3 regions of the Kitasatospora sp. NPDC001095 genome follow, and region 1 is predicted to be linked to each of the others. Evidence: predicted binding sites of a transcription regulator. Region 1 holds the regulator's gene; each other region holds the start of a gene.

What was found. Region 1 encodes HrcA, which represses chaperone genes, less so after heat shock. Its sites were predicted from a motif close to TTNGCACTCNGNNNNNCNGAGTGCNAA; they were not measured.
Region 2: a site for HrcA is predicted at 1,568-1,594, ahead of groL (chaperonin GroEL). Genes of this name have one in related genera too.
Region 3: a site for HrcA is predicted at 2,555-2,581, ahead of groES (co-chaperone GroES). Genes of this name have one in related genera too.

What each region holds. Positions count from the first base shown of each region.
Region 1 covers NZ_JBSFKQ010000036.1:70,634-74,760, forward strand. The annotation lists gene pspAB (PspA-associated protein PspAB) at 1-33, opposite strand, end outside; gene htpX (zinc metalloprotease HtpX) at 149-1,069, opposite strand; gene hrcA (heat-inducible transcriptional repressor HrcA) at 1,354-2,388, shown strand; gene dnaJ (molecular chaperone DnaJ) at 2,464-3,603, shown strand; gene ACWDBB_RS25505 (16S rRNA (uracil(1498)-N(3))-methyltransferase) at 3,683-4,127, shown strand, end outside.
Region 2 covers NZ_JBSFKQ010000055.1:8,230-12,356, forward strand. The annotation lists gene thrC (threonine synthase) at 1-365, shown strand, start outside; gene ACWDBB_RS30880 (MoaD/ThiS family protein) at 392-670, shown strand; gene ACWDBB_RS30885 (cold-shock protein) at 1,224-1,427, shown strand; gene groL (chaperonin GroEL) at 1,751-3,373, shown strand; gene ACWDBB_RS30895 (hypothetical protein) at 3,487-3,843, shown strand; gene ACWDBB_RS30900 (HD domain-containing protein) at 3,931-4,127, opposite strand, start outside.
Region 3 covers NZ_JBSFKQ010000003.1:151,541-155,667, forward strand. The annotation lists gene ACWDBB_RS04735 (polysaccharide deacetylase family protein) at 11-907, shown strand; gene ACWDBB_RS04740 (THUMP-like domain-containing protein) at 883-2,079, opposite strand; gene ACWDBB_RS04745 (hypothetical protein) at 2,138-2,473, opposite strand; gene groES (co-chaperone GroES) at 2,723-3,028, shown strand; gene groL (chaperonin GroEL) at 3,145-4,127, shown strand, end outside.

The DNA of each region.
Region 1 (4,127 bases):
GGTGCGGCCGAACAGGGTGTCCAGGAATCCCACGGCGGTCCTTTCGGGACGGAACGGACTGGGACGGGTCGGGACGGAATCGGCTGAGTCGGGTCGGGTCGGAATCGGCTGGGACGGGTCGGGACGGAATCGGTGGGTCGGGTCGGGCTCAGTGTCCGAGCTGCCCGGAGATCCTCGCCAGCTGCTCCAGCCGCTTCTCCAGCGTCGGGTGGGTGGAGAACAGCTGCGAGGCGGTCTCCCGGGCGCTCAGCGCGGGGGCGAAGTAGAAGGCGTTGTACGGCTGCGCCTGGCGCAGGTCCTTGCTGGGGATGGCCGCGATCTGCCCGGTCACCTTGGTGAGCGCCGAGGCCAGGGCGCTGGGCCGGCCGGTGAGCTGCGCTGCGGCCCGGTCCGCGGCCAGCTCGCGGTAGCGGGACAGCAGCCGGGTGAGCAGGAAGCTGATCGCGTAGACGACGATCGACACCAGCGGGATGATCAGCGCCAGGACGGCCGCGTTCTGGTCGTTGTTGTTGCGCCCGCCGCCCATGAACCCGCCGTACACGGCGATCCGGGTCATCGCCCCGGCGAGGACGCCGAGGAAGCCGGCGATCGTCATCACCGCGACGTCCCGGTGGGCGACGTGCGACAGCTCGTGGGCGAGGACGCCCTCCAGCTCCTCCGGCTCCAGCCGGCGCAGCAGCCCGGTGGTCACGCAGACCACCGCGTTCTGCGGGTTGCGGCCGGTGGCGAAGGCGTTCGGCATGTCGCTGTCGGCGACCGCCACCCGGGGTTTGGGCATGTCGGCGAGGGCGCAGAGCCGGTCGACCGTGCCGTGCAGCTGGGGGAACTGTTCCGGGGACACCTGGCGGGCGCCCATCGCCCGCTCGGTGATCTTGTCGCTGAACCAGAACTGGGCCACGAACAGCCCGCCGGAGATCAGGACGATCAGTGGCCAGGCGCCGCGCAGCAGCGCGATCAGCAGGCCGGTGAAACCGACGTACAGCAGCCCGATCACGAACATCGTCGCGACCATGCGGCTGGTCAGGCCGCGGTCGGGCGCGAAACGGGTGTGCTGGCCCGAGCTCGACATCGCTTGCTCCTCCGTTCGCCGTCGCTTTCGATGCTGCCACCCGGACGGCTTCCCGGCACCACTGCGGCGCCGGGAGGATCGAACCGGCGGGGCCCCGCGGGCCGTGTCCGGAACTGCGGGCAGGATCACCCCGGTCGGGCCGTTCCTGCCACAGGACCCGGGCCGTACACTGGCAGGTACGGTTCTGGCACTCGTACGTTCAGAGTGCCAAGGCCGAGGGCCCCGGAACGGCCCGCAGCGAGGGACACGGTCGGACGACGTGCGAGGACGGAGGTGCGTGCCCCATGGCCGGTGAGGTCCGCCAGCTGGACGAACGCAAGCTCGCGGTGCTCCGCGCGATCGTGCAGGACTACGTGGGCACCGAGGAGCCGGTCGGCTCCAAGGCCCTGGTGGAGCGGCACAACCTCGGGGTCTCCCCGGCGACCGTCCGCAACGACATGGCGGCGCTGGAGGAGGACGGCTACATCCACCAGCCGCACACCAGCGCCGGCCGCATCCCCACCGACAAGGGGTACCGCCTCTTCGTCGACAAGCTCGCCGAGATCAAGCCGATGACCGCCCCCGAGCGCCGGGCCATCCGGCACTTCCTGGACGGCGCGGTGGACCTGGACGACGTGGTCGCCCGCACCGTGCGGCTGCTCGCCCAGCTCACCCGGCAGGTCGCGGTGGTGCAGTACCCGTCGCTGACGCGCTCCACCGTCCGGCACATCGAGCTGGTGGCGCTGGCCCCGGCCAAGGTGATGCTGGTGCTGATCACCAACACCGGCCGGGTCGAGCAGCGGATGGTCGACTGCCCGGGCCCGGTCGGCGAGACGGTGCTGGCGGACCTGCGGGCCCGGATCAACGCGAGAGCCGCCGGCCGGCGCCTCCCGGAGGTCCCGGGGCTGCTGGAGGAGCTGCCGGCGCAGTTCGAGCAGGCCGACCGGCCGACCGTCAGCACGGTCCTGGCGACGCTGTTCGAGACGCTCGCCGAGCAGAACGAGGAGCGGATCATGCTGGCCGGCACGGCCAACCTGACCCGCTTCGGGCACGACTTCCCGCTCACCATCCAGCCGGTGCTGGAGGCCCTGGAGGAGCAGGTCGTCCTGCTCCGTCTCCTGGGTGAGACCGCGGACGCCGGGATGACGGTCCGGATCGGGCGGGAGATCGCCTACGAGGGGCTGAATTCCACCTCGGTCGTTTCGGTCGGCTACGGTTCGGGCGACGAGAGCGTGGCGAAACTGGGTGTGATCGGTCCGACCCGGATGGACTACCCGGGCACAATGGGGGCGGTGCGAGCGGTGGCGCGGTACGTGGGCCAGATCCTGGCCGAGTCCTAGCAAGGGTCGCCGTCGGGCCTCCGACGGCGGCGTCCAGTCGCAGCACTACTACAGGCGGAACAAGCGGAGCATTTGGTGGCCACGGACTACTACGCGGTACTCGGCGTCCGACGGGATGCGGGGCAGGACGAGATCAAGAAGGCGTTCCGGCGCCTGGCACGCGAACTGCACCCGGACGTCAACCCGGACCCGAAGACGCAGGAGCGGTTCAAGGAGATCAACGCCGCCTACGAGGTGCTCTCCGACCCGCAGAAGCGTCAGGTCTACGACCTCGGCGGGGACCCGCTGTCCCCGGGCGGCGGCGGTGCGGGCGGCTTCGGGGCCGGCGCGGCGGGCTTCGGCTTCTCCGACATCATGGACGCCTTCTTCGGCGCCGCGGCCGGCCAGCGCGGCCCGCGCTCGCGCACCCGCCGCGGCCAGGACGCCATGATCCGGCTGGAGATCACCCTGGAGGAGGCCGCCTTCGGCACCACCAAGGAACTCCAGGTCGACACCGCCGTCACCTGCACCACCTGCAGCGGCGAGGGCGCGGCCCCCGGCACCTCGGCGCAGACCTGTGACATGTGCCGCGGCAAGGGCGAGGTCTCCCAGGTCACCCGGTCCTTCCTGGGCCAGGTCATGACCTCCCGCCCCTGCCCGCAGTGCCAGGGCTTCGGCACCGTCGTGCCGACCCCGTGCCCGGAGTGCGCCGGCGACGGCCGCGTGCGGGCCCGCCGCACCCTGACCGTCAAGATCCCGGCCGGTGTCGACAACGGCACCCGGATCCAGCTGGCCGGCGAGGGCGAGGTCGGCCCCGGCGGCGGCCCGGCCGGCGACCTGTACGTCGAGATCGCCGAGACCACCCACAACATCTTCCAGCGGCGCGGGGACGACCTGCACTGCACCGTCACCATCCCGATGACGGCGGCCGCGCTCGGCACCCAGGTGCCGCTGCAGACCCTGGACGGCCTGGAGGAGGTCGACATCCGACCCGGCACCCAGTCCGGGCAGTCGATCCCGCTGCACGGCCGGGGCATCACCCACCTGCGCGGCGGCGGCCGGGGCGACCTGATAGTGCACGTCGAGGTGAAGACGCCCAGCAAGCTCGACGCCGAGCAGGAGGAGCTGCTGCGCCGCCTCGCGGTGCTGCGCGGCGAGGAGCGCCCGTCCGGCCAGTTCGCACCGGGCCAGCAGGGCCTCTTCTCCCGGCTGAAGGACGCCTTCAACGGCCGGTAGTCGTCCGCGGAGGGGTGCCGGGGGCTCGGCCCCCGGCACCCCTTCCGTGTGTCCGTCCCACTTCTGGAGGTTTTCCGTCATGACCGCGCCCGTCTTCTTCGTCGAGACCGAGCGGATCGCCGCCGCCGCGCCCGGGGCCGTGGTGCGCCTGGACGGCCCGGAGGGGCGGCACGCGGCCGCGGTCAAGCGGCTGGAGCCGGGCGAGGCGGTGACCCTGGCCGACGGGCTGGGGCTCGGCGTGGACGGCACGGTCGACACGGTGCTCGGCAAGGACGGGATCGACGTGACGGTCGCCGCCGTGCGACGGGAGCCGGAGCCCGCGCCGCGGATCGTGGTCGTCCAGGCGCTGCCCAAGGGCGACCGCGGCGAGCTGGCCGTGGAGACGATGACCGAGGTCGGCGTGGACGTGGTGATCCCGTGGTCCGCCTCGCGCTGCATCACCCAGTGGAAGGGCGAGCGCGGCGCCAAGGCGCTCGCCAAGTGGCGGGCCACCGCCCGGGAGGCCGGCAAGCAGTCCCGCCGGC
Region 2 (4,127 bases), on a different contig from region 1:
CGGTCAAGCCGGACACCATCGCCAAGTCGCTGGCGATCGGCAACCCGGCCGACGGCCCGTACGTGCTGGACATCGCCCGCCGCACCGGTGGCGCGGTGGAGGACGTCACGGACGCCGAGGTCGTGGCGGCGATCCGGCTGCTGGCGCGGACCGAGGGGATCTTCGCCGAGACCGCGGGCGGGGTGACCGTCGGCGTGCTGAAGAAGCTGGTCGAGACCGGGCAGCTGGACCCGTCGAAGGAGACCGTCGCGATCAACACCGGCGACGGCCTGAAGACCCTGGACGCCGTCTCCGAAGCCGGGATGACCGCCGTCATCCGCCCGACGCTGGACTCGTTCCGCGCCGCCGGCCTCGTGTCCGCCTGAACCATCCGCCCCCGCAAGGAGAAGTCATGAGCGCCAACGTCCGCATCCCCACCATCCTGCGCACCTACACCTCCGGCGCCGCCGAGGTGACCGCCGAGGGCGCCACCCTGGCCGAGGTCGTCGCCGACCTGGAGAAGAACCACGCGGGCATCTCGGCCCGCATCCTGGACGACACGGGCAAGCTGCGCCGCTTCGTGAACGTGTACGTGAACGACGACGACGTGCGCTTCGCCGAGGGCCTGGCGACCGGGATCGAGGACGGCGCCAGCATCTCGATCATCCCGGCGGTGGCCGGCGGCTGCTGAGCCCGCGAGAGAACCCGCGGTCGCCCGCGCGTACGGAATTCCGCTGTCCGTATGCGCGGGCGACCGCTCGCATTCCTGCGGGAATATTTCCGGGTCGAGTCGGAGTAGAGTGTCGCTCGGCTGGGAACAGGGTTTCCCTTTCGGCCCAGCAGTGCTCGTTCGGCCCCGCAGTGCTCGGCCCGGGGCGTCCGGCCGATGAGACCGGCCCGTGAAACCTGTCAGGCAGATGTCAGAATTACCGCAGGCATTTGGGTAATTCGTCCGCTATGTCCGGCGTGAAATGCCGAGAACATCCCGATTCGGTCCGTCCTGTCCCTTGACGCCGTACCGGAATTACCGGTGGTTGGGCCTGTTGCAGAGGGCGTCGATCCGGATACATTCAGCGGCGGTCGACGCAATCACCCGCTCGTCGGAGGCCGCCTGGCGTCCTGTGCGGAGGGTTGCGGCGTGCACGGCTGCGCCCAGGGGGGGTTCCCCGGGCCGGCCTTCAACCAACCCGGGCCCGCGACCTGCGGGCGCGTGAAGGGCCAGCACAGCACTAGGGGAGTTCGGAATGGCTCAGGGCACCGTCAAGTGGTTCAACGCGGAGAAGGGCTACGGCTTCATCGCGGTCGACGGTGGTGCGGACGTCTTCGTCCACTACAGCGCGATCCAGATGGACGGCTACCGCACCCTCGAGGAGGGCCAGCGGGTCGAGTTCGAGATCTCCCAGGGACAGAAGGGCCCGCAGGCGGACATGGTCCGCGCGGCGGTCTGACCCCTTCCGGCTCCAGGAGCTCGGCGCGGCCCCACGGCTGGTGACCTCTCGCTTCTCGACGGGCCCGTGCGACGCGTGTCGCACGGGCCCGTCGGCGTTCCCGGGCGGCTCCCGCGGCGGCTCGCGGATTGCCGATTGGGCTTGCACTCGACCACCCGGAGTGCTAATCATTGGCGTTAGCACTCACAGTGTGAGAGTGACAGCGGACCGGGTCGGTGAGGCCCCCGGGAGCGGCAGGGGAATGGACCTCCGCGCACCAGGGCCGTCCGTCGCGGGCACCCCTTGGTCCGAGCAGTCGACCGTGTCCCGGAGGACCACTTCTGATGGCCAAGATCATCGCCTTTGATGAGGAAGCTCGCCGCGGCCTTGAGCGTGGCATGAACCAGCTCGCCGACGCAGTGAAGGTCACGCTCGGCCCCAAGGGTCGCAACGTCGTGCTGGAGAAGAAGTGGGGCGCCCCCACGATCACCAACGACGGTGTCTCCATCGCCAAGGAGATCGAGCTCGAGGACCCGTACGAGAAGATCGGTGCCGAGCTCGTCAAGGAGGTCGCCAAGAAGACGGACGACGTCGCGGGTGACGGCACCACCACCGCCACCGTGCTCGCCCAGGCCCTGGTTCGCGAGGGTCTGCGCAACGTCGCCGCCGGCGCCAACCCGATGGCCCTGAAGCGCGGCATCGAGAAGGCCGTCGCGGCCGTCTCCGACCAGCTGCTGGCCCAGGCCAAGGACGTGGAGACCAAGGAGCAGATCGCCTCCACCGCCTCCATCTCCGCCGCCGACACCCAGATCGGCGAGCTGATCGCCGAGGCCATGGACAAGGTCGGCAAGGAAGGCGTCATCACCGTCGAGGAGAGCAACACCTTCGGCCTGGAGCTCGAGCTCACCGAGGGCATGCGCTTCGACAAGGGCTACATCTCCGCCTACTTCGCCACCGACCTGGAGCGCATGGAGGCGACGTTCGAGGACCCGTACATCCTCATCGCCAACTCCAAGATCGGCTCGGTCAAGGACCTGCTCCCGCTGCTGGAGAAGGTCATGCAGAGCGGCAAGCCGCTGGTCATCATCGCCGAGGACGTCGAGGGCGAGGCCCTGTCGACCCTGGTCGTGAACAAGATCCGCGGCACCTTCAAGTCCGTCGCCGTCAAGGCCCCGGGCTTCGGTGACCGCCGCAAGGCCATGCTCGGCGACATCGCCATCCTCACCGGTGGCACCGTCATCTCCGAGGAGGTCGGCCTGAAGCTGGAGAGCGCCGGCATCGACCTGCTGGGCACCGCCCGCAAGGTGGTCATCACCAAGGACGAGACCACCATCGTCGACGGTGGCGGCGACAGCGAGCAGGTCGCGGGCCGCGTGAACCAGATCCGCGCCGAGATCGAGAACAGCGACTCGGACTACGACCGCGAGAAGCTCCAGGAGCGCCTCGCCAAGCTGGCCGGCGGCGTGGCCGTCATCAAGGCCGGCGCGGCCACCGAGGTGGAGCTCAAGGAGCGCAAGCACCGCATCGAGGACGCCGTCCGCAACGCCAAGGCCGCCGTCGAGGAGGGCATCGTCGCCGGTGGTGGCGTCGCCCTGCTGCAGGCCGGTGTCGCCTTCGACAAGCTGGAGCTGGACGGCGACGAGGCCACCGGTGCCAACATCGTCAAGGTCGCGCTGGAGGCCCCGATCAAGCAGATCGCGACCAACGCCGGCCTGGAGGGTGGCGTCGTGGTGGAGAAGGTGCGCAACCTCCCCGCCGGTCACGGCCTGAACGCCGCCACCAACGAGTACGTCGACCTGGTCGCCGAGGGCATCATCGACCCGGCCAAGGTCACCCGCTCCGCGCTGCAGAACGCCGCCTCCATCGCGGCGCTGTTCCTCACCACCGAGGCCGTCATCGCCGACAAGCCGGAGAAGGCCGCCGCGGCCGCCGGCGGCGGCATGCCGGGCGGTGACATGGACTTCTGATCCTGATCGCTTCGATCGGATCGGCTGGTTCCCCGTCCGTGTGGGCGGCTCCCTTCGGGGGGCCGCCCACACGGCGTTTCGGCGTTCGGGGGAGTTGAGGAGAGGATGGACGGATGGCTGCCGACGACATCGAGACCGCCCTGCACAACGCGCGGGCACTGATCCTGGCCGACCTCACCGCGCGGGACGTGGCGGACGCCGCCGTCGTCTCGCTGGTGGAGCAGGCCGTGACCCACCGCCGCTGGTGGCTGGAGCAGTGGCCCGACGGCACCGACTACGTGCTCGGACTGGTCGCCCAGGACGTCCAGGACGCGCTGCTGGAGGCGTACGGCCGCTGGCCGCTGTGCACCGACTGCGCGGCCGACGGGGATCCGCACGCGCTGAGCGTGGAGCCCGAGTTGGGGCCGGAGCCGCACTGGGTGTGCGGCAAGCAGGGCGCGGTGGTGGCTCCGGTGGGGGAGCTGTCCTAGGCCGCGCGGCGCGGCCGACGGGCGCGCGCGTGCGGGGGGAGCCGGCTGCTGGGCGCGCGTGCGGGCGCGCGGGCGGGCGGGCTCGTGTCAGAGGGCGCCGAGCTCGGCCCTCAGGTTGGCGTGGGCGGCCGCCGTGAAGCGCTCGCGGGCGGCGGGCGTGCGGTAGAGCTCGGGCAGGGCGAGCAGGTGGCGCAGTACGGCGGCCCGGCCGGCCGTGAAGTCCGGTGCGGGGACGAAGCCGTACTCCTCGCGGACGGCGGCCGCGTACGCCGCGTACGCCTCGG
Region 3 (4,127 bases), on a different contig from region 1:
GCGGGCTGCGGTGATCAGGGACGGGCGGAGCAGGACCAGGACGTACGCGGTGGGGGCGCTGGCCGTGCTGGCCCTCGCCACCGCGTGCGGCGGCAACGGGGGCGGTGGCGGCAGCGCCGCCCCCGCCGCCACGAGCGCGCCGACCGCACCCCAGAGCGCCGCGCCGGCGCCGACCCCCTCGGCCGGCGCCCCCGCGGGAGCGGCCGCGGCGGCCTGGGCCAAGTGGAACCTCACCCCGCTCGCCCCCGCCCCGGCGCCGCCCGCCGACAAGCCGATCAAGCTCGAACGGACCGGCCCCGTACCGGTGTTCAGCGAGGTGAAGACGAGCGACAAGGTCGTCTTCATCACCATCGACGACGGAGCCGAGAAGGACCCGAAGTTCGTCGAGATGCTCACCGACCTCAAGGTGCCGATATCGATGTTCCTGACCCGGGACATCGTCAAGAACGACTACGGCTACTTCAAGCCGCTCCAGGCGCTCGGCAACCACGTCCAGAACCACACCGTCGACCACCCGGTGATGAGCAAGATCCCGGCGGAGAAGCAGAAGTCCGAGATCTGCGACGCGCAGTCCGCGCTCACCCAGCAGTACGGCACGCCCCCACTGCTGTTCCGTCCGCCGTTCGGCGACGGCGCCAACACCCCGACGCTCAACACCTCCGTCCAGCAGTGCGGCCCGCGGGCGATCGTGCTGTGGCGCGAGTCGATGCAGATCCACGACATGCAGTACCAGTCGGGGGACAAGAAGCTGAAGCCCGGCGACATCATCCTGGCGCACTTCCGCGGCCCCAAGGAGCTCAAGGGCGCCACGATGACCCAGATGTTCGGCGACCTGCTGGCCCGGATCCAGGAGCAGGGCTTCTCGGTGGCCCGGCTGGAGGACTACGTCCAGGCGCCCGCGTCCTGAGGAGCCCGTACGGGCTGCCCCAGCATCATCAGCGGTCCGTGGTCGGTGCGGCTGAGGATCACCGTGACGGTGTTCGGCCCGGAGGGCTTGAGCTGGCGGCGCAGCTCCTCCGGGGTGATCGCCATCCCGCGCTTCTTGATCACCACCGTGCCGACCGCGCGCTCGCGCAGCAGCGCCTTCAGCCTCTTGATGTTGAACGGCAGCACGTCGGTGAGCTCGAAGGCGTGCGCGTACGGGGTGGCGACCAGCTCGTCCGAGGTCAGGTAGGCGATCTTCGGGTCGATCAGCCGGCCGCCCACCTGCCCGGCCACCTCGGCCACCAGGTGGGCCCGGATCACCGCGCCGTCCGGTTCGTACAGGTACCGCCCGACCGGGCCGGCCGGCGGGTCGGGCAGGTCGCCGCCGGTCAGGCTGGCGCCCTGCGGCAGCAGGGTGGCGCGGTGCGGGCTCGCGGCCCGGGTGCCGAACCAGAGCACCGCCTCCTTGACGTCGCCGTGGTCGGAGACCCACTCGGCCTCGGCGTCCTCGGGCACGGCCTCGTGCGGGATGCCGGGGGCCACCTTCAGCGCGCCGATCGGGGTGCGCCGGCCCGCCTCGATCGCCCAGGAGAGCGGCGGGGCGTACGCCTCCGGGTCGAACACCCGGCCGCGCGAGGTGCGCCGGGCCGGGTCGGTGAACACCGCGTCGTAGCCGGTGACGTCCACCTCGGCGACGTCCGCGCAGCGCACCTCGACCAGCTCGGCCAGGCCCAGCGCGGCGGCGTTGGCCGCGGTGGCGGCGCAGGCCGCCGGGTCCTTGTCCACGGCCAGCACCTCGATGCCCGCCCTGGCCAGCGCCAGCACGTCGCCGCCGATGCCACAGCACAGGTCCGCCAGCCGTCGTACGCCGAGGTCGGCGAACCGTCGCGCCCGCCACTCGGCGACGCTGCGCCGGGTGGACTGCTCGACCCCGTTGGGCGTGAAGTACATCAGGTCGGCGTCCGCCCCGAACTTCGCCCGCGCCCGCTGCCGCAGCCGCGCCTGCCCGAACGCCGCCGACACCAGCTCCGCCGGGTGCTCCCGCCGCAGGCGCGTCGCCAGCGCCAGTTCCTCCTCGGGGGTGAACTCGCGCAGTTCGGCGAGCAGGGCCTGGCCCTCGGGGGTCAGCAGCGGCTGGAGGTTCTCGGTGTCCACGAGGCCATTCTCGCCGGTCGGGCGAGGAGGAACGCGGTCACGGCCACGCCGGACGTCGTCACCGCCACAGGACGCCCGAGGAGAAGAGCGCCGGCAGCACGAGCGGGGAGAGCGCGGCGGTGACGGGGAGGAAGCGGTAGCCGGACCGCCGGGTGCGGAAGGCGACCACGAGGCCCACGGCCAGCGTGACGACCGGGGCGGCCAGCATCCCGATGCCCAGGAAGGCCCAGATGAGCCCGTCCCCGTCGTCACCGTGCCCGGGGCCGCTGCCGAGGCAGACGACGAAGGAGAAGACGACGAACGGCAGTACGGCTCCCAGCAGCGGCAGTGCCAGCAGGGAGAGCGCCGCGTCCTTGAGCCTGGACGGGTCGATACGGGCCGGGATCGGGGTCATGGCAGGGAGTCTGTCGGGGCGGGCCGCCTCGCACATGAGTACGGCTACTCATCCGCGAACCGGGGGCCCGAGGGCGCGCCGTTGGCACTCTGGTTGACTGAGTGCTAACACGGCCCTATGGTCGTCCTTGGCACTCCCCACCAGGAGAGTGCTAACGCGACGACGCGTGTCTGACCCCCGCGACGGCAGACCCGCAGGATCGCCCCTACCCGTTAGAAAACCCCGTAATCTCCGAAGGGGAGCTCGGACGTGACCACCAGCAGCAAGGTTGCCATCAAGCCGCTCGAGGACCGCATCGTGGTCCAGCCGCTCGACGCCGAGACCACCACGGCCTCCGGCCTGGTTATCCCGGACACCGCCAAGGAGAAGCCCCAGGAGGGCGTCGTCCTGGCCGTCGGCCCGGGCCGCTTCGAGGACGGCCAGCGTCTGCCGCTCGACGTCGCCGTGGGTGACATCGTCCTGTACTCGAAGTACGGCGGCACCGAGGTGAAGTACCAGGGCGAGGAGTACCTGGTGCTCTCCGCCCGCGACGTTCTCGCGATCATCGAGAAGTAAGACGTCCCGACCCGCCCCGGATCCGTGTCCCAAGTGACAGGGGCCCGGGGCGTGGTTGTTGGTTCACGTAGTTCGGCGGCCGGTGGCCCGGCCGCAGCCCCGAGGGAATAGGGAACATGGCGAAGATCCTGCAGTTCGACGAGGACGCCCGCCGCTCGCTGGAGCGCGGTGTCAACAAGCTGGCCGACACCGTCAAGGTGACCATCGGCCCCAAGGGCCGCAACGTCGTCATCGACAAGAAGTTCGGCGCCCCGACCATCACCAACGACGGTGTCACCATCGCCCGTGAGGTCGAGCTGGACGACCCGTACGAGAACCTTGGCGCGCAGCTCGTCAAGGAGGTCGCCACCAAGACCAACGACGTCGCGGGCGACGGCACCACCACCGCCACCGTGCTGGCCCAGGCCCTGGTCAACGAGGGCCTGCGCAACGTCGCCGCCGGCGCCGGCCCGGCCGCCCTGAAGAAGGGCATCGACAAGGCCGTCGCCGCCGTCTCCGAGCACCTGCTCTCGGTGGCCCGCGAGATCGAGGGCAAGGACGACGTCGCCGCCGTCGCGTCCCTCTCCGCCCAGGACACCCAGGTCGGCGAGCTGATCGCCGAGGCGATCGACAAGGTCGGCAAGGACGGTGTCATCACCGTCGAGGAGTCGAACACCTTCGGCGTGGAGCTGGACTTCACCGAGGGCATGCAGTTCGACAAGGGCTACCTGTCGCCGTACTTCGTCACCGACGCGGAGCGGCAGGAGGCGGTCCTGGAGGACCCGTACATCCTGATCAACCAGGGCAAGATCTCCTCCATCCAGGAGCTGCTGCCGCTGCTGGAGAAGATCCTCCAGGGCGGTTCCTCCAAGCCGCTGCTGATCATCGCCGAGGACGTCGACGGCGAGGCGCTGTCGACCCTGGTCGTGAACAAGATCCGTGGCACCTTCAACGCCGTCGCCGTCAAGGCCCCGGGCTTCGGTGACCGCCGCAAGGCGATCCTCGGCGACCTGGCCGTCCTGACCGGTGGCCAGGTCATCTCCGAGGAGGTCGGCCTCAAGCTCGACCAGGTCGGCCTGGACGTGCTGGGCACCGCCCGCCGCGTGACCATCACCAAGGA